Regions from separate parts of the Vallitalea sediminicola genome, predicted to be linked through region 1. Evidence: riboswitches for the same ligand, from Rfam matches in the RefSeq annotation. Region 1 holds a riboswitch; each other region holds the start of a gene.
The links. A riboswitch is a leader RNA that binds a small molecule or an ion and turns the genes downstream of it on or off. The one in region 1 is predicted to bind cobalamin.

Region 1 (7,722 bases):
GGAAATATTGATAGAACATAAAGTATGCTACAAAGATTTAGAAAATTATATGAATACAAATGAAGTAGACTACAATAGATTACTTGTTAAGGAATGGAAGGAAATAATAATTAAGTTGAATTCATTAAGACTCTAAAGATGTTATCCTCATTCAAATATAAATAGTACTACAGACCCGAAAAGTCATAATGAGATAGAGCATTTTACATTGAAATGGAGTGGAAAGGAAAATTCATATACTATATAATGAATGATATTAATTTATTTAAGAAAGGGAAAAATATGGCAGGGATAGAACAAATGAATGCAGGTGCATCCGTATCAATTATAGAAAATGAGGTGTCTAGAGTTAGTATTATAAGAAATGAGACTGGTGAAGGAGTAATGACATCTTATGAAATATTGGATGGTATCTACCTGATTTTAAGTGACATTCATATGAGTAGTTTAGAGAGTGAATTGGAGCATAATGCAGATGTATTCTGTCTGGATTACTGTTATGAAGGTAGACTTGAAGTACCACTGGAAAAAGGAAAGATATATTATCAAAAACCAGGTGATATGATTATGGATAGTCGTGAAAATCCCATACGTAAGTATATTTTTCCATTGAATCATTTTTATGATATAACTCTATGCTTTTTCTTGCCTAGTGCTCAAGAATCGATTACCCAGAATTTTTTGGATTTTCCTGTGGATCTGGAACAGATGCGTAGAAAGTTTACTGCTCATTCATCACCTTATTTCGTTAGAAATCACCCTGTGGTGAACCAAATTTTTTCTAATATCAGACATTCTAAGAATCACCATAAAAATACATATATCATATTGAAAATTATGGAACTTTTATTATTACTGGATTCTTCGGATATCCATGCAGTTAATGAGGTGGATGAATGTTTTTATAAACTCCATATTGAGAAAGTGAAACTGATCCATCATACCATAACCGGCGACTTGGAGCACCGTTTTACCCTTAAGGAGCTATCAGATAAATACAAGATTCCCCAAACAGCTATGACCAACTGCTTTAAGGGGATGTACGGTAAACCCCTTAATACATATATGCGTGAATACAGAATGAACTATGCAGCCAAAAAGTTAATGCTCAGTGACTTTTCCATCGCTGACATAGGATTGATGGTTGGTTATACTAATCCCAGTAAGTTCTCCAGTGCATTTAAAGAGGTCATAGGAAAATTACCAAAAGAATACAGGAAAACCAGAATAGATGTTTCGGATAAAGGATGATGAAAAGTGCATATGACTTTAATTAAAATAAAAGAATAGAAAAGGAGTTAAAAATGAAGTTAGGACATGTTATATATAAAGTAAATGACTTGGAGGAGGCTGTAAAAGAATATACTAATAAAGGTTTTACAGTTGAATATGGCAAGAATAAAAATTCTTGTAATGCCTTAATATATTTTGCGGAAGGACCATATCTTGAATTATTACATAATACAGGTGTACCTTCCTTTGCAAAGAAAATATTTAAGTTCATTGGTAAAAAAGCTTTTGTACATAGACTTAATACCTGGGATGATTCCAGTGAAGGATTGATTGGAGTTGCCATAGAAAATGATAGGTTTGATGTGGATATTGAGCAACAAATCCTTGATAAAGCAAATCTAAAATATTTGAAGGCAAAATCAGGGAGGACAGACGCTAAGAATAGAAAATTGCGGTTTAAAGGTATCTTTCCTAATGATCTGGAAATTCCAGTTTTGGCAACCAAGTTTAACATCAATGTAAGACCTCCAAAGGATTACGTGCATCCAAATGGAGTGAAACGGATAAAAAGTGTTTCTTTCGGGACTAAAGAGGAGTTTTTCCCTGTTATTAAACAGTTATGTGACGATGAAAGACTTAAGTTGTTTGTAGGCGTAGGAGTTAAAGATTTAGAATACGAGTATATGAAATTAAATTAGTACTTAACTAAAAAAATATGTCTACACACGGTACCTCAGTGTGAGAAAACAAAGAGATAGGATTTGATTATATCAATCAGATGCCTATTTTTTGTGTTTTACGAGATGATTCAGTACGTTTATTTTTATTATCAAATGCTAAAATATATATTTTAATTTTAAAAATTATTAAATATTTAAAATATGTATATTGAAATTATTATATTAAAGTTGGTGCTATGTTTAACATTAAAATGTACAATAATAATAGCGCTTAAATTAAAAATATTAAGAATAATATATATTTGCTATAAATCTACAAATTATTTAAATAATTTATTGTATAATGTATTAATGAAAGGAGTGATAAAATATAAATATCTAAATTGACATTTAGAGATACAGTTAATTTACAAGAATCAACATAAATATAACATATATAGCAAATTAAAATGTAACTGGCAACAATAGGTTATGTTATAAAGTAATAAATAGAATAGGGAGGAAAAAATAAATGAAAAAAATATTAAGTTTATTATTAGTAGCATGTTTATTTATATCCACTACAATAGTTAGTAATGCAAGTGATTTGGGAGTATATCTTTTAACTAAGGAGTGCCCTCAGAGTATACATAATTATGTAAATAATAATATTGACAATTTTCTAAACTCAAAACACAATGAGGGTGAAATTAGTTTAGAAGATATTACAATAGGACAGGTATTTAGTATAGAAAAAGAAAAAGAATCCGATCTTGATGTGTTTTATTTCCCTGTATTTCAAAAAGGACAACTTAAATATACATTTAGGGTATATAAGGTAGATGGAAATATTACAGGCATATTATCTCCTTACTTAGTAAATGAGCTTTTAAGTGTTAGTGGAAAAACAACAACAAATAGTCCAGCAAGATTAGCTATGAATAATGGAAATGTAGTAACCGTAATTAAGGATAAGGTTACTACAATTAAAAAAGATCCTCTAGGTAGAAGTGCTAGTAATTACTCAATAAATAATAAGGATCATAATAATATTACAATAAACATAAATGAAAAAAATAATAAAAATATTATTAAAGGTCTGCATAGTTCAAGAAGACGATTATTTTCTATAGACAGTGTATCATCAAATAATTTATCCCTTGATTTAGCCGAGGTTCAAGGGCGACAATCATGGTGTTCCGCCTTTGCTGGAGCTGCTATAATTAGATATAAAACTAATACTAATGTATACGCAAAAGATATAATGACATATTATCATCCAAATAGCGAAAAATTAGAAGATGAGTATATTACTAATTATCAACTTATTAGGTATGCACAGAGGAAAGGTCTTTATCCAAGAAGGAGATCATATACACTATCACTTAGTTCAGTAGTTTCACAAATAGACAATTCTCAGCCAATGTATATAGGATGCGAAGGCAGAGGGGATTACGAAGGAGCTAGACATGCATTAGTGCTTAGAGGTTATGATAAAGTTAACAATACGTATTCAATATGGAATCCTTGGTATAAATACTATGAAACAATGCCAATGGATACTCAAGTATATACAGTAGACCCTTCAGCAAGTTTTAAGTGGGATACCACAATATATGATTGGAGTAAATTATAAAAGCTGTTAAAAAGCCATATGTAATGTATGATAGTAACCTATATGGAATATCTTCAGAATTACCCAAATCATACCCATATAGTAATATGGTTAAATCAATAACATATGTAGGTACAATTATTAAAATAATTAATAGCTGTAAAATGCCAACAGAAGAGTTTCAAACAAATAAAGATGGATATAAGAATACAAAAGTTTATGTAGATGAAGATAAGAGTAGAATCTATCTTAGATTTAACGAAGGTCTTGAAAATGATGAACTGATAAGATTCGAAAAAGATAAAAAAGCAATATAGAATAGATAATTAAATTTTTATATCTAAATAACAGTCCCAACCCCAAATATAGTGAATCACTTATGTTTTTTAAGACAATGGTGGTTCACTTATTATTTGTATCTATCATCCATAAAATCATGGATTCTACAAATTTCTACAAAATAACAGGCTAAATTCTTAATAACTATTGTGTTCTTTGATTTTTGCAGGTATAATGTTAGTGATATACAAATAAGGAAATTACAATTGAATATATAGTATATTAAGGTGCCTTAGCAATAAGGAGAATAGGAAAGTCAGTTAAAGGCTGACGCGGACCCACCACTGTAAGTAGTGATGATATTTATATTATATACTACGAGTCAGGAGACCTGCCTTAATAGGTATTAGATTAGTCGAAAGGGGATTAAAATTCGTACTTATCATTTTAGTTGCTTTTATAAATGGGTTAAAGGCCTCTTAACGTTTGTTAGGGGCTTTTTTTATTTAAGAATTAAATTGTTTGTTATCCTCTTTTAGTAGATTGTTTTAATATGGAGTTACAATATTTAAATAAGGAGTCCATATAAAATATAAAAAATAAGGAAGAGGAGAAAACAATGAAAAAAAGAGCAGTATTAGTAACTTTTTTGGTTCTCATTATAATGATTACAGGATGTAAGAGTAATCAAGACATAAAAGGAGATCAAAATCTACAAGAAGAACAAAAAGCAGGAGCAGCAAATGTAGATAATGGTACGGCTAAAGATAACACAGATTCAGTGAAGCTGGTGGATGAAGAAGTGTTAGTTGACCAATCCAAAGAGATTGTACTAGCAGGAACGAGGAATATTGCACCGGGAGAAAAAGATGCCTATTACTGTAGTTCTGCATTGATGGTATGGGAACCGCTTATTACAAAAGGTTCAGATTATGGTCCTAAGCCAAAACTTGCAGCGAGTTATTCTGCAAACGAAGATTATACTGTATGGACATTCAAGTTAAGAGAAGGTGTTTCGTTCCATGATGGAGAAGTATTTAATGCAGATGCTGTTATTGCGAATTTCAACCGAATGAAACTAGGGAAAAAGTCTTCAAGTTTTTATGGAATGGATGTTAACAGAACATATCCTGGGTTACTTGAAGTGAATAAAAAAGATGATTATACCATAGAGTTAGTTTTTGAAAATCCTTTGCCAACATTGGATTATTCAATGACTGATTTTGGTAGTGCTATGTTTAGTCCTAATAATTTTGATGAGGAAGGTAATTTCAATGGTTTCCCTATGGGAACTGGTCCTTTCAAATTAACTGAAAATGTTCTTGATGAATATTGTGTAATTGAGAAAAATAATGATTATTATGGTGAAAAAGCATTAGCAAAAAGAATTAAAATAAAAGTAATCCCATCACCAGATACACGATTTGCAGCATTAAAAGCAGAAGAGGTAATGGGTGTTATTGATCTTGGGGCTATTCAGCCTGTAATGGCTATGGAACTAATTAAAGACAATCGATTTGGCATATCACACACACCAAGTACAATTACTCACTATATACTTTTGAACGGTAACAAAGAGCCTTTTAATGATCTAAGATTGAGACAGGCAGTCAGTTTATTAATTGATAGACAATTGATTATTGATAGTTTTTATGCAGGTTTAGGTGAACCTACAGTAAATGTACTTAATGCATGTACTCCTTTCTATAAAGAATTTGAAATTGAACAGGATGTTAAAAAAGCAAAAGAATTGGCAAAAGAAATTCTCGGTGATGAAAGAGTAAAAGTTTCTTTCGTGTTAAGACAAGGAGAGCTAGATAGATATCCAAACAAAGAAGAAGCCCAGTTATTGCAGGCTCAACTTAGTGAACTGGGAATAGATGCTGAGATTACAATTCTTGAAAGTTCAGCATGGAATGATGTGGTAAAAGCAGGTGATTTTGATATTAGTTTGAAGATAAAAGGATTATCCAGTGCTGAGCCAAACACTCTGTTTAAAACTATGATGAAAACTGAAAATGGTTTGAACAAAAGATGGAATTTTGGTTATTCCAATAAAGAAGTAGATACATTAATTACTGACGTTGAAAATGAAATAGATATGGATAAGCGTAAAGAAATATATAATAAGATTCAAGCATATTCCGTTAATGAATTTCCAGCTGTTCCATATTTTAATGATGTAAACTTAATTGCTTATAATAAAAAGATTGAAGGTTATGAAGCTATGTATTACGGCGTGTCTCTTGAAAAGACGAAATGGGCTGACTAATGGGTGGTTATATATTAAAAAAAATGCTAAATGTGATTCCTGTACTTATAGGTATCACATTGGCAGCTTTTCTACTAGGTGTATTATCTCCAGGAGATCCTGCCTATATTGCTCTAACAAGAGATGGTATAACAGAACCTAGTGATGAGGAAATAGTAGAAAAACAACATGAACTTGGTTTGGATCTACCTGTACACATACAATATTTTAATTGGATAAAAAAAGTGATTAAACTTGATTTTGGAGAAAGTATATATACAGAGGAGTCCATTGGTGAAGAATTAGTGCGGAGATTGCCCGTTACGCTTAAGCTTGCCACGTATGGGTTTATACTTACTAGTTTCTTTGGTATCTTGATTGGCGTTATCATGACGTTATTTAAAGGCAGTTTCATAGATGGTTTTTTAAGATTCTTTTGTACATTTATATCATCTATACCAAATTTTTGGCTTGCAATAATTCTTATTACCATATTTGCTGAAACATTACATATTCTGCCAACAAGTGGTTATGAATCAGAGACATCATTAATCTTACCTTCAATTGTTGTATCCCTTTCAAGTATTGGTTTTATTGCAAGGCTTACAAGAGCCAGTTTTTTAAAAGTATTATCAAAAGAATTTATTGTGCTTGCAAATGCCAAAGGGCTTAGAAGTTATACTATAGGCATTATCCATATCTTTAAAAATGGAATTATACCAGTTTCTACTTATCTAGGCTTATATTTTGCATCTATACTAGGAGGTTCAAGTATTGTTGAAAGTATTTTTGCTCTTCCAGGAATCGGTAGTTATGCCATTGAATCCATCTATGCAAGGGACTACTATGTTATTCAGGCATACGTCATATTGACAGGAACAACCTATATATTTGTGAACTTTGGTCTTGATCTGTTATACTTCGCTATTAACCCTAAAATTAAAGAAAGTGAGTGCTAATATGAAAATAAAAATACCTCTTAGTGTTTTGATACTGATTATTTTATTGAGTATATTAGCACCAATAATTGCTCCATACGACCCCTTGGCAATAGACATGACATCAAAACTTGAATCACCAAGTCAGACACATTTGTTGGGTACAGATTCCTTGGGGAGAGATACCCTAAGTCGAGTATTACATGGTGGTAGACAGTCTCTTTTACTTGCATTGATTGCAACGGTATTATCCATGTGCCTTGGTATAATTATTGGTGCTTTGGCAGGATATTATGGTGGTACATTAGATGGGTTTATTACATCTATTTCAAATATATTTATGGGATTACCTGGGACAAGTATTATGATTGCTCTAGTAGGTATACTTGGACCATCCATGAGAAGTTTGATCATAGCCATTGTGGTCAATTCTTGGGTATCATTTTCAAGGCTTATAAGAGCAGAGGTTATGAATGTTAAAAACGAGTACTATGTTGATAACCTCAAGAACATAGGAGGGTCTGACATACTGATAATCTTAAAACATATTTTGCCTAATATATCCGATAGCTTGATTATTGTTTTTGTATCAAAAATAGGCGGAGTTGTTCTAGGGGTAGCCGCTCTTAGCTACTTAGGATTAGGTTTAAGTCCGCCACTACCTGATTGGGCTATTATGATTAATGATGCAAGACCATATTTTAGAAGTCATTTACAACTGGTTTTAGCACCAGGGTTTTGTATTAT
Region 2 (7,722 bases), on a different contig from region 1:
GATGATTAATACTTTTTTTGGTTTTACAGCTCTGGCAAATAGATAAATAAGTTCACTTGCTCCATTTCCCATTATTATTTTATTAGAATCTACATTTATATGTTTTGCTATAGCTTCTTTTGCTTTATTCCCCCCAATATCAGGGTACTTACAGATATTATCTATACTAGATATTATGGTTTCTCTAATATCCTCAGGTAAACCTAATGGATTAATATTAACACTATAATCAACAACTCCTGATTTCCCATAATATCCGCCATGCTTATTCATAAAGTTCATTCCTTCCTAAGTCAAACAATCATTAATGTTAGTATCAATGATATTAAGCAAATAATTCCAACTGTAATAATCTCCGATACATACATAATCTTAGTAGATTTTTTTATATGGTCTCCACTTAATTCTTCTAGAGTATCGCCTATAGTTGGTTTTACAACAACCTCATTAAAATATGTATTAGTCCCACCTATTTGAATATTTAATAGACCTGCCACCACCGATTCAGGATAACCACAATTAGGACTTTTATGATTTCTGTTATCCCTTTTTAATATTTTCCACCCTTTACTGAAGTTATAGCCAAGTATACCTCCAGCTAACAGCATAAATAGACTACCAATCCTAGCTGGAATATAGTTAAATATATCATCTGTTTTAGCAGAAGCAAATCCTATATCTTTGTAATGAGAATGGAGATATCCTACCATTGAATCAAGGGTATTTACTGCTTTATACATAAAAACGAATTGCACAGGCATATTGAAAATAAATCCAATACCAATAAACATAAGAGGGGCAAGTATTCCATCTATAGTATTTTCTGCTGTTGTTTCAATAGCTCCTCTAATAATTTCTTCTTCGGTTAGATGATTGGTATCTCTTCCAACCAAGTATGATAATTGTTTTCTGGACAAGTCTAAATCATCTTCATCTATGGCTTTCCAAACTTTTAATACTTCATCCTTCAAACATTTAGCTGCTAATGATGTATAGAGGAGATAAGTTGTAACAACATCTCTAACATAAGGATGTATTTTCCCACAAGCAAATAATAAAAGAGTTATTACAATTACAGTTATTCCTACTGTTGCAAAAAGCAAGATGAAGCCACCTGCTTTTAGAGGTATTTTACTTTTTCTTATGCTTTTTTCTAATTTACTTATTAATTTTCCTATGTATATGATAGGATGTGGCACATTCAATGGATCACCAAATATCCAGTCAAGTATTACTGCTATACATATTATTATAATAACTTTCAATGATAACACCTCTTAGATGTGGATTTTTTATGGAATTGTTGAAAGGGGTCAGGGCAAAGTATTAGAATCACTTGCCTTACCCTGAGAAGCGGTCGGTCTGCGTGATTCTAATACTTTACTCTTCTACCCGTGTGGTAGTAGCAATTGATTGTCTCTATAAATCAACTATTGTAAATTATGTCTTTAATTTTTTCTAGGTCAATATGTTGACGTACTAGTTTTGCTAGTTTGTCGTATTCCATGTCTTTTAATTTTGCGTAGTCTATGTTGTTATTGCAATTTAATCCTTTTTTGTTTCTTATTTGGTCTAGTATTTTTTTACGCAATTCATCGTTATCGAATATTCCATGTAGATACGTTCCAAACACGTTTTTCTTAGAATTGATTGCTCCGTCTAGTCGTCCATCTGTTAGTTTAACAAGTGGTAGAGTTTCTCCCATTAGATGGGTTTTACCCATGTGGATTTCGTATCCGTTTACTTTTAGGTTACAGGAGTTTTTTGCGAAGGGGATTTCTAGCATTATGTTTCCTGTTATTTGGGTTGTTTGTTTTATTTCTTCCATTTCTGTTTTTATTTCTAATAGACCTAGACCGTTAATACTGTTCATGACAGTTTCTACGCCTTTTTCATCGGTTATGGTTTCTCCGAGCATTTGATAGCCTCCGCATATACCAATTATGGGTATATCATTTCTATGAGCTCTGTAGATACCTGCTTTTAGTGAGGAATTATGTATGTATTCCATGTCTTTAAGGGTATTTTTGCTGCCTGGTATGATTAATAGGTCGACACCTTCAAAGTCTTCGTTTTCTTTTATATATCTAACGGATACACCATCTTCTAATTCAAATACTGTGAAATCAGTAAAATTAGACATATATGGTAATCGAAGGACACCAATTATAATATCTCCCTCTGTTTTTCTATCAAATCTTTCTGTAACGCTATCTTCATCGTCTATTTTTAATGGTTTGAAGGGAATAACTCCTAGACATGGTATTTGTAGTTTTTTATAGAACATGTCTATACCTGGTTGAAGAATCTTTTCGTCCCCTCTGAATTTGTTGATAACATATCCTTTGATTCTTTTTCTTTCTTCTGGTTCAAGAAGCATAACTGTTCCATAGATTGAGGCAAAAACTCCTCCTTTATCAATATCACCAATAAGTACTACAGGTGCATCTACCATCTCAGCCATACCCATGTTAACAATATCGTTCTCTCTAAGATTAATTTCTGCTGGACTTCCTGCTCCTTCTAATACAATAACATCATATTTAGATTGTAACTTGTTGTAAGCCTCTACTATATGATCTTTTAATCCGGCTTTTGTACCAAAATAATCTTTTGCACACATATTCTTGAATATTTTACCATTCAATATTACCTGACTTCCAACATCACTAGTCGGTTTTAGAAGAATTGGATTCATTTCAACAGTAGATTTTATACGAGCAGCTTCAGCTTGTACAACTTGAGCTCTTCCCATCTCTTTTCCGTCTTCTGTCACAAAAGAATTAAGCGCCATATTCTGTGATTTAAATGGAGCTACACTAATTCCATCATCATTTAATATTCTGCATAAAGCAGCTGTAAGTATACTTTTACCAACGGTAGAAGCTGTTCCTTGAAACATTATATTATTCATTTTCTCACTCCATTTTTTATGCACGATGCATTTTTAATAGTTACTTTTAAACTATATTGAGTTATAGGTAATAAAAAACTTGCCATTCTTAATGAGGAATAATGTTTGCAGAAATGTGTATTAGAATTAATTTATATTATAGATATACATTAAAACAAACCCATATCTCCACACGCAATCTGGATTTAATATACTTAGTAATCTAAAAAAGTATCCTGACTTATACATGTAACCTAACGCAATGCCTTCCCAAAAACTAATTCAGTGGCTTTTATTGCATTAGTAGTAAATACAGTAGCGGTGGCTGTACTGGATTTTCACCAGTTTCCTTATAAATATAGATTATTTTACTCACTTTTATTAAATTATAAATAATAATAGTAAGCATATATTAAATTATATATATGAAATCATTATATTCTATAACAAATATAAAATCAATATCTTGACACAATTTAGTTTTTAGATTATACTTTAAATAAACATTTAGATATTTGTCTAATAATCTAATAACTATAAAAGGAGCGATATCATATGAAGAAATTTATTCTTTCATTAACAATAATTGCACTACTATTAGCTGGATGTAAAGCAACAGAAACAAAAGAAAATAAAGAGCCAGAAAATGTTACTAAAAATGAACAATCTGATATAAAAGATGATACGTCTGATACAGATCAATCAGATACTGATACATTGGTAGATGGTACTGAAGAGGAAATAGCTACCAGCATAAATAATGCTTTTATCGCTAAAGATTTTGAATTCATTAGTAATAACTTCAATTTTTCTTTACAACTAAAACAGATGATTAATGAAGAGATGTTAAAATCAACAGATAGTCAGATTAATGGTTTAGTAGGTAAATTCATTGAAACAATATCCACCAACACAACTAATACAGATACTCATACAATAGTTACCATAACAAATAAATACAGTAAAAGTAATATCAACTGTACTGTATCATTCAACAAAGATAAAGTTATAGAAGGTTTTTCTCTAACACCAGCTAAAGATGCAGCAGTTGAAGTAAGTATTCCTGAAAATGCAAAAGAAATACCTGTGGAATTCGGTCACGAAGAATATCGACTACCAGGAATATTAACTATTCCAAAAGACAAAGATGAATATCCTATTATCATTCTTGCACATGGTTCTGGTCCACAAGATAAAGATGAAACTGTAGGACCTAATAAGCCATTTAGAGATATTGCATACGGACTTGCAAGTAAAGGTATTGGAGTTCTTAGATATGATAAAAGAGTATTTGCTCACCGTAGTAAATGGATAGCAGAGCAAGAGGAATTGACTGTTTATGATGAAACCATAGACGATGTAGTATATGCTTACAATTATATCCTTGATAATAAAGACATTAATTCTACAGGTGTTTATGTACTTGGTCATAGTCTCAGCGGTTATTTGATGCCACGTATAGCTAATGAAATTCCTAATGCTAATGGCTATATTATTTTTGCTGGTCCTGCTAGACCGATGGAAGATCTATTGATATATCAAATACCTTATTTATCTAATCTAGATGGTAAGATTACTGATGAAGAACAAAAACAAATTGATTATTATAGGAGCGTCTATGATAAAGTAAAAACAATTGATGAATCCAGTAATTATACAACAGCAGATTTGGGTGGTCTCGGTAAAGATTATTACCTGGATCTAAAAGATTATAAACCAACTATTGCTGCAAAAGATATTACAAAACCAATGCTAATTTTACAAGGTAAAAGAGATTATCAAGTTACTGTAGAAGATTTCAATATGTGGAAAGAAAGCTTAGAATCAAAAGCTAATGTAACTTTCAAGTTATACGACGGACTTAATCATATATTCACTAAAGGCGAAGGCACTCCTAATCCTGATGAATATTTTATACCTTCTCAGGTAGATGAAAAAGTTATTGATGATATTTCAGAATGGATTTCTTCTAATTAATAAAGCAAGTTAGAAAGTCAGATAATACATTTCTAACGTCAATATAAAAGAAGATAGACTAGATTTAGCGGTGAGCGAAGCCATAAACGGCATAGCGCATACCCTTTAAACAGGACATTTAATGGTATGAATAGCTAAACCTAATCTATCTTCCAAAACTTGTAGCCATCTCAAAAAATGTATTATCTGATATTATCTTTTAACAATACTCTTCAATTCTTTTGCTTTCAAATCTTCTAATTTATAATACTCTCCATTTATTTCATCTGAAAGTTTTTTGCCTAATCCTAATTGGATAAAACCACTTTCCGTATCAACAACCATAGTTTGAAAGCCTTCATTTTTTATCATTTTAGCCATATGTAATGCATCATCTATAGGTTTACCTTTGTTTAATGATACATTGGCTTTACCATCTGTAACTAGTACTATCAAAGGTTCTGTATCTGGTTCCTTTATCTTATAAGATTTTAGTAACTCATACGTCAAATATAACCCAGAAGCTAAAGGGGTTTTCCCCCCTGTAGGTATATTCTTAAGCCTCTTCTCTGCCATATCTACACTTTTGGTTATAGGAAGTAAAACTTCAGCTTTATCTTTTCTAAAGGCAATCATACCTACTTTATCCCTCTTTTGATAAGCATCATTAAGCATTGAAATAATTGCTGATTTTACAGCCCTCATTCGTTGTTTTGTTCCCATAGAACCACTTGCATCAACTACAAATAATATTGTACTTCCGGTTCTTCTTTCTCTGATTTTCTCTCTGAAATCTGACTTTTCTATAGCAATAGCTACTTGGTCTCTACATCTTAATTTTTGATAGGGTAATGCAGCTCTGAATGTAGCATCAAATGCAATAGAACGAACTTTTCCTTTTGGAATAGAATACTTAATATATCTACCTCTTAGGGAATCATTTTTTACTTTAGTTCTTTTTCCTGTTCCTAGTATTTTTTTAGGATTATTATGAGAATTTACTTCCAAGGGAATAATTTTGTCATCATATAATGGTAATTCAATCTTTTCTTGGAAATGAGCTTTGTTGTTCACCTCATTATTGTTTTGATTGTTATTATCATTTTCACCACTATACTCATCAGCAGTTAACTCATTATCCCCTATATTATTGAGATCATTATTCCTTGTATCACTTTGGTTAATATAATCATCTTTAATACTATTGGATTTATCGTTTTTTTGTATCTCATTATCAGATGTACTATCACTATTATTATTTGTCTCTTTTTTATTATCATTGAAATTAGGTATTTCCCTTATTCTATGAGGCAAACTATAACTTGCTGCTTCTTCAATATCATCCTTAACAACTACTTTTCTCATATCAAGTGCAGCTATAGCTTTAGCCGTTTCTACTATGGATATCTCAGCTCTATGACCTGAACAATTTCCCGCTTTTGCTATCTCTGCCGCAAAATACAATTGTTCTTCATCTACTACAACTTTTTCAAGAATCTCTTTAGCATTAATAATCTTTTCTCTTATATTATTATTTTCCTTTTCCCACTTACCAGAAAATCTAATTGGGTCTAATTCATAATCTAATCTTCTTTTGATTATCTGCTTACGCTCCTGAATATCTCTTGAACCTCTACTCTCCACATACAACCCGAATCTATCTATAAATTGTGACCGTAGATAACCCTCCTCAGGATTCATTGTTCCTATTAATATGAACCTAGATTCATGGCTATAGGATAATCCTTCTCTTTCTATTTTATTAATACCAGAAGATGATACTTCCAGCAAGCAGTTAACAATATGTTCACTCAACAGATTAACTTCATCAACATATAAAATATTTTCATTCGCCTTATGCAAAACACCATAATCTATAGCTTTTTCACCTTTAGAGATTGCTGTCTCAATGTCTATAGTACCTATAAGTCTATCCTCTGTTATATTTAATGGCAAGTCTATAACACTTTCTCTGATAACATCAGCTAATCCCCTTACCAAAGTAGATTTTGCTGTACCTTTTTCTCCGCTAATTAAAACACCGCCAATACTAGGATTAACTGCATTGAGTAAAAGAGCTTTCTTAACATTTTCCTGTCCAGCTATTGCTGCAAAAGGAAATACCACTTCTGATCTATTCATAGTAGTCACCTTATCCAATAATTTGTTTTACCCTTTCAAAGTCTAATACTCCTTCTTCAAAAGGTCTTCTTCTCATTCTATGTGGTAATACTAACTCCGCGGCCTCCAACAAATCTTCTTTAGTAACCTTAGTTCTTCCATTAAATGCAGCATTAGTAACTGCTGTTTTCACCATAGTTATATCTGCCCTATGTCCATCTACTTCTAACTCAATAGACAACCTTGCCACTATATCCAATATTTCATCATCGTATTCAACCGAACCTATTATACTCTTAGCATTCATAATCCTTTCATTCAATCTGGTATTTTCATCAATATACTTATCAACAAACTTTTCAGGATTTGCCTCATACTCTAATCTTCTCTTAATAACCTCAACTCTTTTTCCTGTTTCCTTCTCTCCCATAACTTCTACAACAAGCCCGAACCTATCAAGAAGCTGTGGTCTAAGGTCTCCTTCTTCTGGATTCATAGTACCAACCAATACAAACCTAGCAGGGTGAGTATAAGAAATCCCTTCTCTCTCAATAGTATTAACTCCCATGGCCGCTGAATCAAGCAAAATATCCACAACATGGTCATCCAACAAATTGACTTCATCAATATAAAGTATGTTTCTATTAGCTTCCGCTAAAATTCCAGATTCAAATTTCTTCTCACCCATCTTAATAGCATGTTCAATATCCAGTGTCCCCACAACTCTATCCTCCGTTGCACTTACAGGCAAA
Region 3 (7,722 bases), on a different contig from region 1:
CTAACAATATAGTATTAGCAACAAAAGTTCCACCTGACTTAAGATGGTCCAGAACAAAATCAATAATATCATCAATCTTCCTGCTCCCACCTCCTAGAAAAATACTGTCATAATATTTCCTAGGTATATCCTTTGGTGCTGATCCTTCAACTATCTGGGCATTCTCAAGTCCAAATTTCTTAACATTCTTCTCTGTCAACTTGACAGCTTCTGTTTTTTGATCAATAGCAGTAACTTCACCTTCACTACATATCAAACCACACTCAACAGTTATACTGCCTGTACCACAACCAATATCCAGAACATGAGATGTAGAATTAAGTCTGAGCTTTGATACAGTTATGGCTCTTACCTCTGATTTTGTCATTGGTACTTTATCTCTAATGAATTCTTCATCTGGAATACCAAACATATACTTTTTATTATTCTTCATTTTCAATCACCACCACACTCAACACTGAAAATTCCTGTTTCATAATATTCTCTGGAATATCAATAGTAATCTTTTCATCATCATATGAAAGATTCTCTCCCACAATCATTGTAACATTTCTAACTCCTGCATCTATTAATTGTCCAGCAATACAACTTGGAGAATTTTTCTTGTCAGTTAACAAAAATATACCTTTCCTATCTTTTAGAATATTCATCCATTTGATTTCTCTTCCATGCAAACTATATAATCCATAGTCCTTATAACTCTTTCCTATTCTGCTAAATAGATATTGATAAGAACTTATTCCTGGTATTACATTAATATATTCCTTACCTATCTTATTCTGTAGATAATCTAACAAACTGTAGAATCCTGTATCACCTGAAACAATGACAGCTATCTTTTTCTTATTCTTGTTATCTATTATATAATCACACATACCTTGAAGATTAGAATTATATGTATATACTTCTTTATTATAGGAAGCAAAAATCTCTAGATTTCTCTTTCCTCCAACTATTACATCACATTGTTCAATGCTTCTATAAGCTATGGGAAGAATATAATCTCTATTCCCAGGACCAATACCAACCACATCTATTTTATTCATGCTTAATCTCTCCTATAATAGATTGAACTTTATCACTTATCGCTAATAGCTCCGTCATGTTAAAATATAGTATACCTATATCTAAATTATCATAAATATACCCTTCACAATTAGTAGCTGCTTTGTTAGCTAATACTGTAAAAACTTCTTCCATACCTGTCTTCTTAATAATCTTAGCCGCTTCATCAGTAGTTGTACAATTCATTATACTTATTAGACCTTCTTGCTTCATCCCCATAATACCTAAGTAGGCAGCCAATATTTCCAATCTTGTAGAACTGACTCTATTGTGAGTATAATATATACCCCCAGCTGGTTTAATTAATTTTCCAATATGACCTGCAATTAATATTTTTCCAAAACCTAGCTGTGCACATTTCTCTAGTGCAAAACCTAGATAATTACTCATCTTGACGATAGAGATGTTTTTTATACCTGAGTACTTGATAAATAGTTTCTCTCCAATATTACCTGGAACTAATATTACATATTTATTGTTTTTCTTGTGAGCTATCTTCAATTCAAGGGCTATGGTCTCTTTTAAAGCATCTTCTGACATAGGTTCTACTATACCTGTTGTTCCAAGTACAGATAAGCCTCCAATAATTCCTAATTTGGGATTGAATGTTTTCTTAGCTAATTCTTCTCCCTTAGGAATACTGATAATAACATCAACTCCAATATTTTCTTCAAAAATAGAACCTATTGATTCTCTTATCATTCTAAGAGGTGTAGGATTAATTGCATAGTGATTAACTGGTATCTGTAAACCTTCTTTGGTAACTCTGCCGACTCCCTTACCTCCAGTTATATTGATCTTATCATCTTCCCTTAAAATTACTTCTGCGAATACTTCAACACCATTAGTGATGTCTGGATCATCACCAGAATCTTTTATTATACAGCATGATGCTTTTTTATCATCATATTCGCATCTATGTACATCAAGATTTAATTCCCATCCTTTTGGTGTATCAATCTTAACTGATTTTACGAAAGTTTGATTTTTAAGCATATAAGCAGCCGCTTTCGTTGCAGCTGCAGCACAAGAACCTGTTGTATAGCCTGTCCTTAATTTTTTGCACCCTTTGTAAACATATCTACTGTTTGACAACTTTTTTCACCGCTTCTCTTAATACAGCGTTAATTATTGCTACTACAATAGTACTTCCACCTTTTCTTCCTTTTGTTATTATAGATGGAATATCTTCATCCCATAGAGCATCTTTAGATTCGGCTGCTCCAACAAATCCTACCGGCACACCAATTACTGCTTTTACCGTATCAACTTTATTTTTATTATTTTGATCTATAAGACGAAATAATGCAGTTGGAGCATTACCTACAGCAAATACTTTATCTCCTGGTATCTTAAGCGCTAAGTCAACTGCTGCCATTGACCGTGTGATACCTTGTTCTTTTGAAATCTTATAAGCTTCTTCTGAACCTACTAGACATTCTATTTTTATACCTAATTGCTCTGTAAGCTTTTTGCTGATACCCGCTTTTATCATCTGTGTATCAGTAATGATTGTACACCCTTTTTCAAAAGCGTCTAATATAATATTTTCTACTTGTTCTTTGAATAATAATATATCTTCATAAATGAAATCTGTAGTAGTATGAATAACTCTTTGCATAATACTCAATCTTAATGGTGCAAGATCTGTATTTTTCATACTCTCATATATGATCCTAAAACTTTCTTCTTCTATTTTTCTTGGATTAGCTATGAAATCATGCATTACTTATCTCCTTTTGTCTTTTATTGTTAACGCTGTCTTAAGAAATTTTTCTGGTATATTAAGTTCAGCTGGGAAATAGATATGTGGATACATCCCATATACGTTTTTATATAACTTCCCACACTGCCATGTTTTATCTCTTTTTGATCCTGTTATATATGTAGGTTCCTTAGTTCTATCTACTATTGACCTGTGAAATTCATGTGCTCTGAATACTGTATTCTCATTGAATATAGGAGTATCCTTATCTGCTTTTACCGAAACATACCCAAAATTCTGGAGTCTTTTTTTCATATATGCTCCACCCTTATATATTCCAACCATTTCATATGTTTCATTTTCCAGATTGGTAATAGTCTCATGAAGATACATATACCCTCCGCACTCTGCATATATAGGAATATCTTCATCGGCTTTTTTCCTAATATCTTCCATCAGACTAGTATTATTTGACAGTTCCTTGGCAAATACTTCAGGGTAACCACCTGCTAGATATATCCCATCACATTTATCAGGTAATGATTTATCTCGTAGAGGACTAAAGTAATGAATATGAGCTCCTAATTCTATTAATATTTCTATATTTTCATTGTAATGAAATGAGAATGCTTTATCTTTTGCTACAGCAATATGTACATCAAATTGATTATTGGTTTTAACTCTATCAGGCTCTTCTAATGGTTCTGCATTCCCAGCTATCTCAATCAACTTATCAATATCTACAGTATCAGTGATAGTATCTGCGAGTTTATGAATCTTTGCATTCATATCCCTTATTTCACTACTTTGAATAAGTCCTAGATGTCTGCTTTCCAGTTTCACTTCATCTAGTTTTGGTAGATATCCTATTACTGGAACATCCGTATTGATTTCAATAGTTTCTTTTAATATTTCATAATGTCTTTCTGACATGGGAAGATTAATTATTACGCCTTTTATCGAGATATCTCTAAAAGTTTTCATTCCATGAACTATTGCCGCAGCACTGGTTGACATTCCCTTTACATTCATCACCAATATAACAGGGGATTTCAGTATCTTGGATATATGCGCTGTACTACCAATCATAGGCTCACTGCCATAACCATCATATAATCCCATGACACCTTCAATGATACTTATGTCTGCATCTTGATTATATTTATCAAATAGATATCTGTTCATCTGGTCTTTCAAAAGCCATCCATCTATGTTAATACTGGGTCTACCAGTTACACTTTCATGGAATCCCGTGTCTATGTAATCAGGTCCTACTTTATATGGTTGTACTTTTAATCCTCTTTTACATAATGCGGCCATTAACGCTATTGTAAGAGTCGTTTTACCCGTTCCGCTATTTGGAGCTGATATAATTAATCTAGGTTTTTCCGTCATCATTGATTATTCACTGCTTCCTTTAGGTGATTAAGATAAATTTTTCTAATTGCTTGGTTACCACCTAATCCTTTAGTTATTGTTCTAACTTCTATATCATTAGCAATTAGTACATTTTTCCATGAATCTTCTTCGTCTCCTGCCATATCATTGTGGGCATGATCTCCTGCAACTACCAAAAATGGCATAAGAACTGCTTTACTGTATTTTCCTTTTTTCAATCTCTTGATAATTGATTCAATTCCATCTTCTATAGTTCCTATCAATATTGGTAACTGTTCATTTTCTAGAAGATATTGTAAATAATAATAGCTTGTATTAGCATAATGTTCAGTACCATGCCCTAGCAATACAACAGCTTCATTAGTATCTACACTAGGGATATAAGTTTTCAATGCTTCTATAACTTCTTTATAATCATTTTTATGATATAGCAAAGGGCATGAAAGAGTAATATGTACATTTTTATTATGATTCATTATATTAACTATTGTTTTTATCTTATCATACTCAAAACCTGGTATTATATGGGTTGGTTGTACAATGATGTGTTCAAAACCTTCTTCAATCAATCGTTTTAATGCTTCCTTTGGTGTATCTATTAATATATTTTTTTCTTTTAACTTTCTTATTATTATGTTAGATGTAAATGCACGTACTACCTTATAATCAGTGTATGTAGTCTCTATCAATTTTTCTATAGGTTCTATCTGTTCTCTTCTTGCACTTTCATAACTACTTCCAAAACTTACAACTAATATCGCTTTTTTCTTTTCCATAATAACTGCCTCCTTATATATAATAAAAAACTCTTACCTACAACGAGATAAGAGTATGATATACATTATTTATTAATGAATAATAAATAGTTACACCCTCTGTCCCTCGCAAAGTTTTTACGCAAAATAATACGTAAGTGTATTAGGATTAAAATAGGTACTCTGACTATAATAACTTCCTTAATATAAAAGGAAATTATTTACACAGTGGCGTGACCGTTCAGGATTCTAACCTGATTCCCTTTGAGAATTAATAAGAATTATCCTCAAACATATATATTTCTATTTAATCGTTAATTAATTTAATCTTATAATAAATCATATAAAGCCCTATGTCAATGAAACATTAATAATGTAATGCTATCCATATCACATTGACATTACCATAAAACTATGATACTATTTCTTTAAAATTTAATAGTTCTTTGAAGGTGCTTTTATAATGTTAAACCAACAAAATTTACCATTATAAGATAATAGGGAATGAGGTGTGAATCCTCTACAGCCCCCGCTACTGTAAGTAGGGATGAAATCTTAGATATATCACTGGGAAACTGGGAAGATTAAGAGAGTAAATTGAACTACGAGTCAGGAAACCTGCCTTTAATAATCCATGTAACTAACTTCGGGTGAGAAGATACGATTACATTAATTAATTAATAATTTTACATATGATAAACTTATTTAATTTGTTAATATAACTTACAACGATTAGTTGTAGGTTTTTTTATTTATATCACTCCTTAAAAGACTATTAGATTAAAATTCAATGATACCTTAATAAAAGAATTTCTAGGAGGACTTTAATAATGAAAAACATGAAACGTATCGCCATTTTATTAATCTTTATTTTGACCGTTACTTCATTTAGTGGATGTTCTAAACAGCAGGATTCATCAAAAACTACTGTTACTCCAGATAACACTGAGAAAACTACTGATGAAGATAAAGATGTTGAAAAAGATACAGCTACATCTAGTGATGATTCAGAAAAAGATTCTGCAACTGAAGATTCACAGGCATTACCCGAATTCATAGTCGAAGATACTGATACAACTATTACATATTTGAACCCATTAGGTGATGAACAAACAATTACTAAGAATCCAAAAAAAGTTGTTGTTCTTATGAATTCTATTCTAGATATCTGGTATCTAGCAGGTGGAGAAGCCATTGCTAGAGTAAGTGGTAAAACTAATGTTCCAGAAGCTGCTAAGGATATTGAACAAGTGGGAAAAGTAAACGCACCTAGTGTTGAAAAAATATTATCTCTAGAACCTGACTTAGTTATCTTAAGCTCAACTAGAAGCCAACACGTAGAAATGGAAGATATACTAAAAAGCAATAACATAGAATATGCATATGTTGATGTTAGTAATAATCCTTACAGTAGATTTAATGATACATTAAGATTATTTACAAAGATTACTGGTAGAGATGATATTTATGATTCAGAAGTAAAAGCTCTACAGGAAAATGTAAATAAAATCTGTGAAAAAGCAAAAAAAGAAGAACAGCCTAATGTATTTATTTTATTTGGTTCTTCAAAATATGTAAAAGCAGAACTTTCTACAGGTCTAGTAGGAAATATGTTAGAAATGCTTGGAGCTAACAATATTATTACTGATTCACCAGTTGAAAATAGTTCAAAAGTAGATTTTAGTTTGGAAAAAATCCTTGAAAAAGACCCTGATGTAATATTAGTTGTTCCTATGGGGGATCTTGAAAAAGTTAAGACTCGTATAAAAGATGACTTAGAATCAAATGAAGCATGGGCTACACTTACAGCAATAAAAGAAGGTAATGTACATTATCTTCCACCAGAATTATTCCATTACAAACCAAATGCAAAATATCCTGAAGCATTTGAATATTTAGCTAAAATATTATATCCTCAGGTATTTAAATAATGAACGAATTAAAAAACAGACATTCTTATAAGATTACCATACTAATCATTTTGCTAATTGTTACTTTCATATCATTTCTTTTTAGTATTAGTTTAGGTGCTTTTAAGATATCAGTTCCAGAAATATTAAAAGCTATATTTATTGATGAAACAGGAGTCAATAGAAATATTATATGGAAAGTAAGAGTTCCAAGGTCACTTGTAGCTGGAACTGTTGGTATATGTTTGTCTTTGGCTGGAGGCATGTTACAGGGGGTAATGAGAAACCCCCTAGCTTCACCTAATACTATTGGTGTTTCTTCTGGAGCGGGATTAGGTGCTGTTTTCATCCTAGTTGTCTTTCCTGATTATGATTATCTTGTTACACCAATTGCTTTTGCTTTTGCATTATTTACTACTATGTTAATATACATACTTTCTTGGAAGAATGGTATTAAGCCACTTAGAATGATATTAGCAGGTATTGCTGTATCATCATTTTTAGGAGCTTGGATTAATACAATCCTAATCTTCTATCCTGACAGAGTGCAAAATGCATTAGGTTTTATGGTAGGTAGTTTAGCCGCTAAGACTTGGAAAGATTTCTATGCATTATGGCCTTATGCACTATTTGGATTAATTGTAGCTTTCTTATTATCTAAGAAATTGAATATATTAATGCTTGGTGACGAAATAGCCACAGGACTAGGACTGAAAATTGAGAGAGTAAGAAAAATTTTTATTGCTTTAGCTTCACTACTAGCAGCCAGCTCAGCAAGTAATGTTGGATTGTTAGGATTTGTTGGATTGATTGTACCTCATATAACAAGACTTATAATCGGTTCTGACTATAGATATCTATTTCCTGCAAGTGCTTTACTGGGAGCATC

Region 2: linked by a shared signal. The riboswitch ahead of ACX6CF_RS13190 (cobyric acid synthase) and the one ahead of ACX6CF_RS09315 (ABC transporter substrate-binding protein) in region 1 are both predicted to bind cobalamin.
Region 3: linked by a shared signal. The riboswitch ahead of ACX6CF_RS00235 (ABC transporter substrate-binding protein) and the one ahead of ACX6CF_RS09315 (ABC transporter substrate-binding protein) in region 1 are both predicted to bind cobalamin.

The regions. Positions count from the first base shown of each region.
Region 1 is NZ_BTPT01000020.1:36,841-44,562, forward strand. Features, by position in the region: gene ACX6CF_RS09290 (hypothetical protein) at 1-136, shown strand, start outside; gene ACX6CF_RS09295 (helix-turn-helix domain-containing protein) at 283-1,251, shown strand; gene ACX6CF_RS09300 (VOC family protein) at 1,305-1,931, shown strand; gene ACX6CF_RS09305 (C47 family peptidase) at 2,425-3,528, shown strand; gene ACX6CF_RS09310 (hypothetical protein) at 3,552-3,824, shown strand; cobalamin riboswitch at 4,055-4,199, shown strand; gene ACX6CF_RS09315 (ABC transporter substrate-binding protein) at 4,406-6,058, shown strand; gene ACX6CF_RS09320 (ABC transporter permease) at 6,058-6,996, shown strand; gene ACX6CF_RS09325 (ABC transporter permease) at 6,998-7,722, shown strand, end outside.
Region 2 is NZ_BTPT01000029.1:3,688-11,409, forward strand. Features, by position in the region: gene ACX6CF_RS13180 (pyridoxal phosphate-dependent aminotransferase) at 1-273, opposite strand, end outside; gene cbiB (adenosylcobinamide-phosphate synthase CbiB) at 294-1,265, opposite strand; gene ACX6CF_RS13190 (cobyric acid synthase) at 1,427-2,914, opposite strand; cobalamin riboswitch at 3,103-3,279, opposite strand; gene ACX6CF_RS13195 (alpha/beta hydrolase) at 3,449-4,870, shown strand; gene ACX6CF_RS13200 (magnesium chelatase subunit D family protein) at 5,063-6,991, opposite strand; gene ACX6CF_RS13205 (ATP-binding protein) at 7,002-7,722, opposite strand, start outside.
Region 3 is NZ_BTPT01000001.1:55,968-63,689, reverse strand. Features, by position in the region: gene cbiT (precorrin-6Y C5,15-methyltransferase (decarboxylating) subunit CbiT) at 1-433, opposite strand, end outside; gene cbiE (precorrin-6y C5,15-methyltransferase (decarboxylating) subunit CbiE) at 423-1,046, opposite strand; gene cbiD (cobalt-precorrin-5B (C(1))-methyltransferase CbiD) at 1,039-2,160, opposite strand; gene ACX6CF_RS00250 (precorrin-8X methylmutase) at 2,147-2,791, opposite strand; gene ACX6CF_RS00245 (cobyrinate a,c-diamide synthase) at 2,795-4,168, opposite strand; gene ACX6CF_RS00240 (sirohydrochlorin cobaltochelatase) at 4,165-4,944, opposite strand; cobalamin riboswitch at 5,080-5,227, opposite strand; cobalamin riboswitch at 5,357-5,563, shown strand; gene ACX6CF_RS00235 (ABC transporter substrate-binding protein) at 5,754-6,854, shown strand; gene ACX6CF_RS00230 (FecCD family ABC transporter permease) at 6,854-7,722, shown strand, end outside.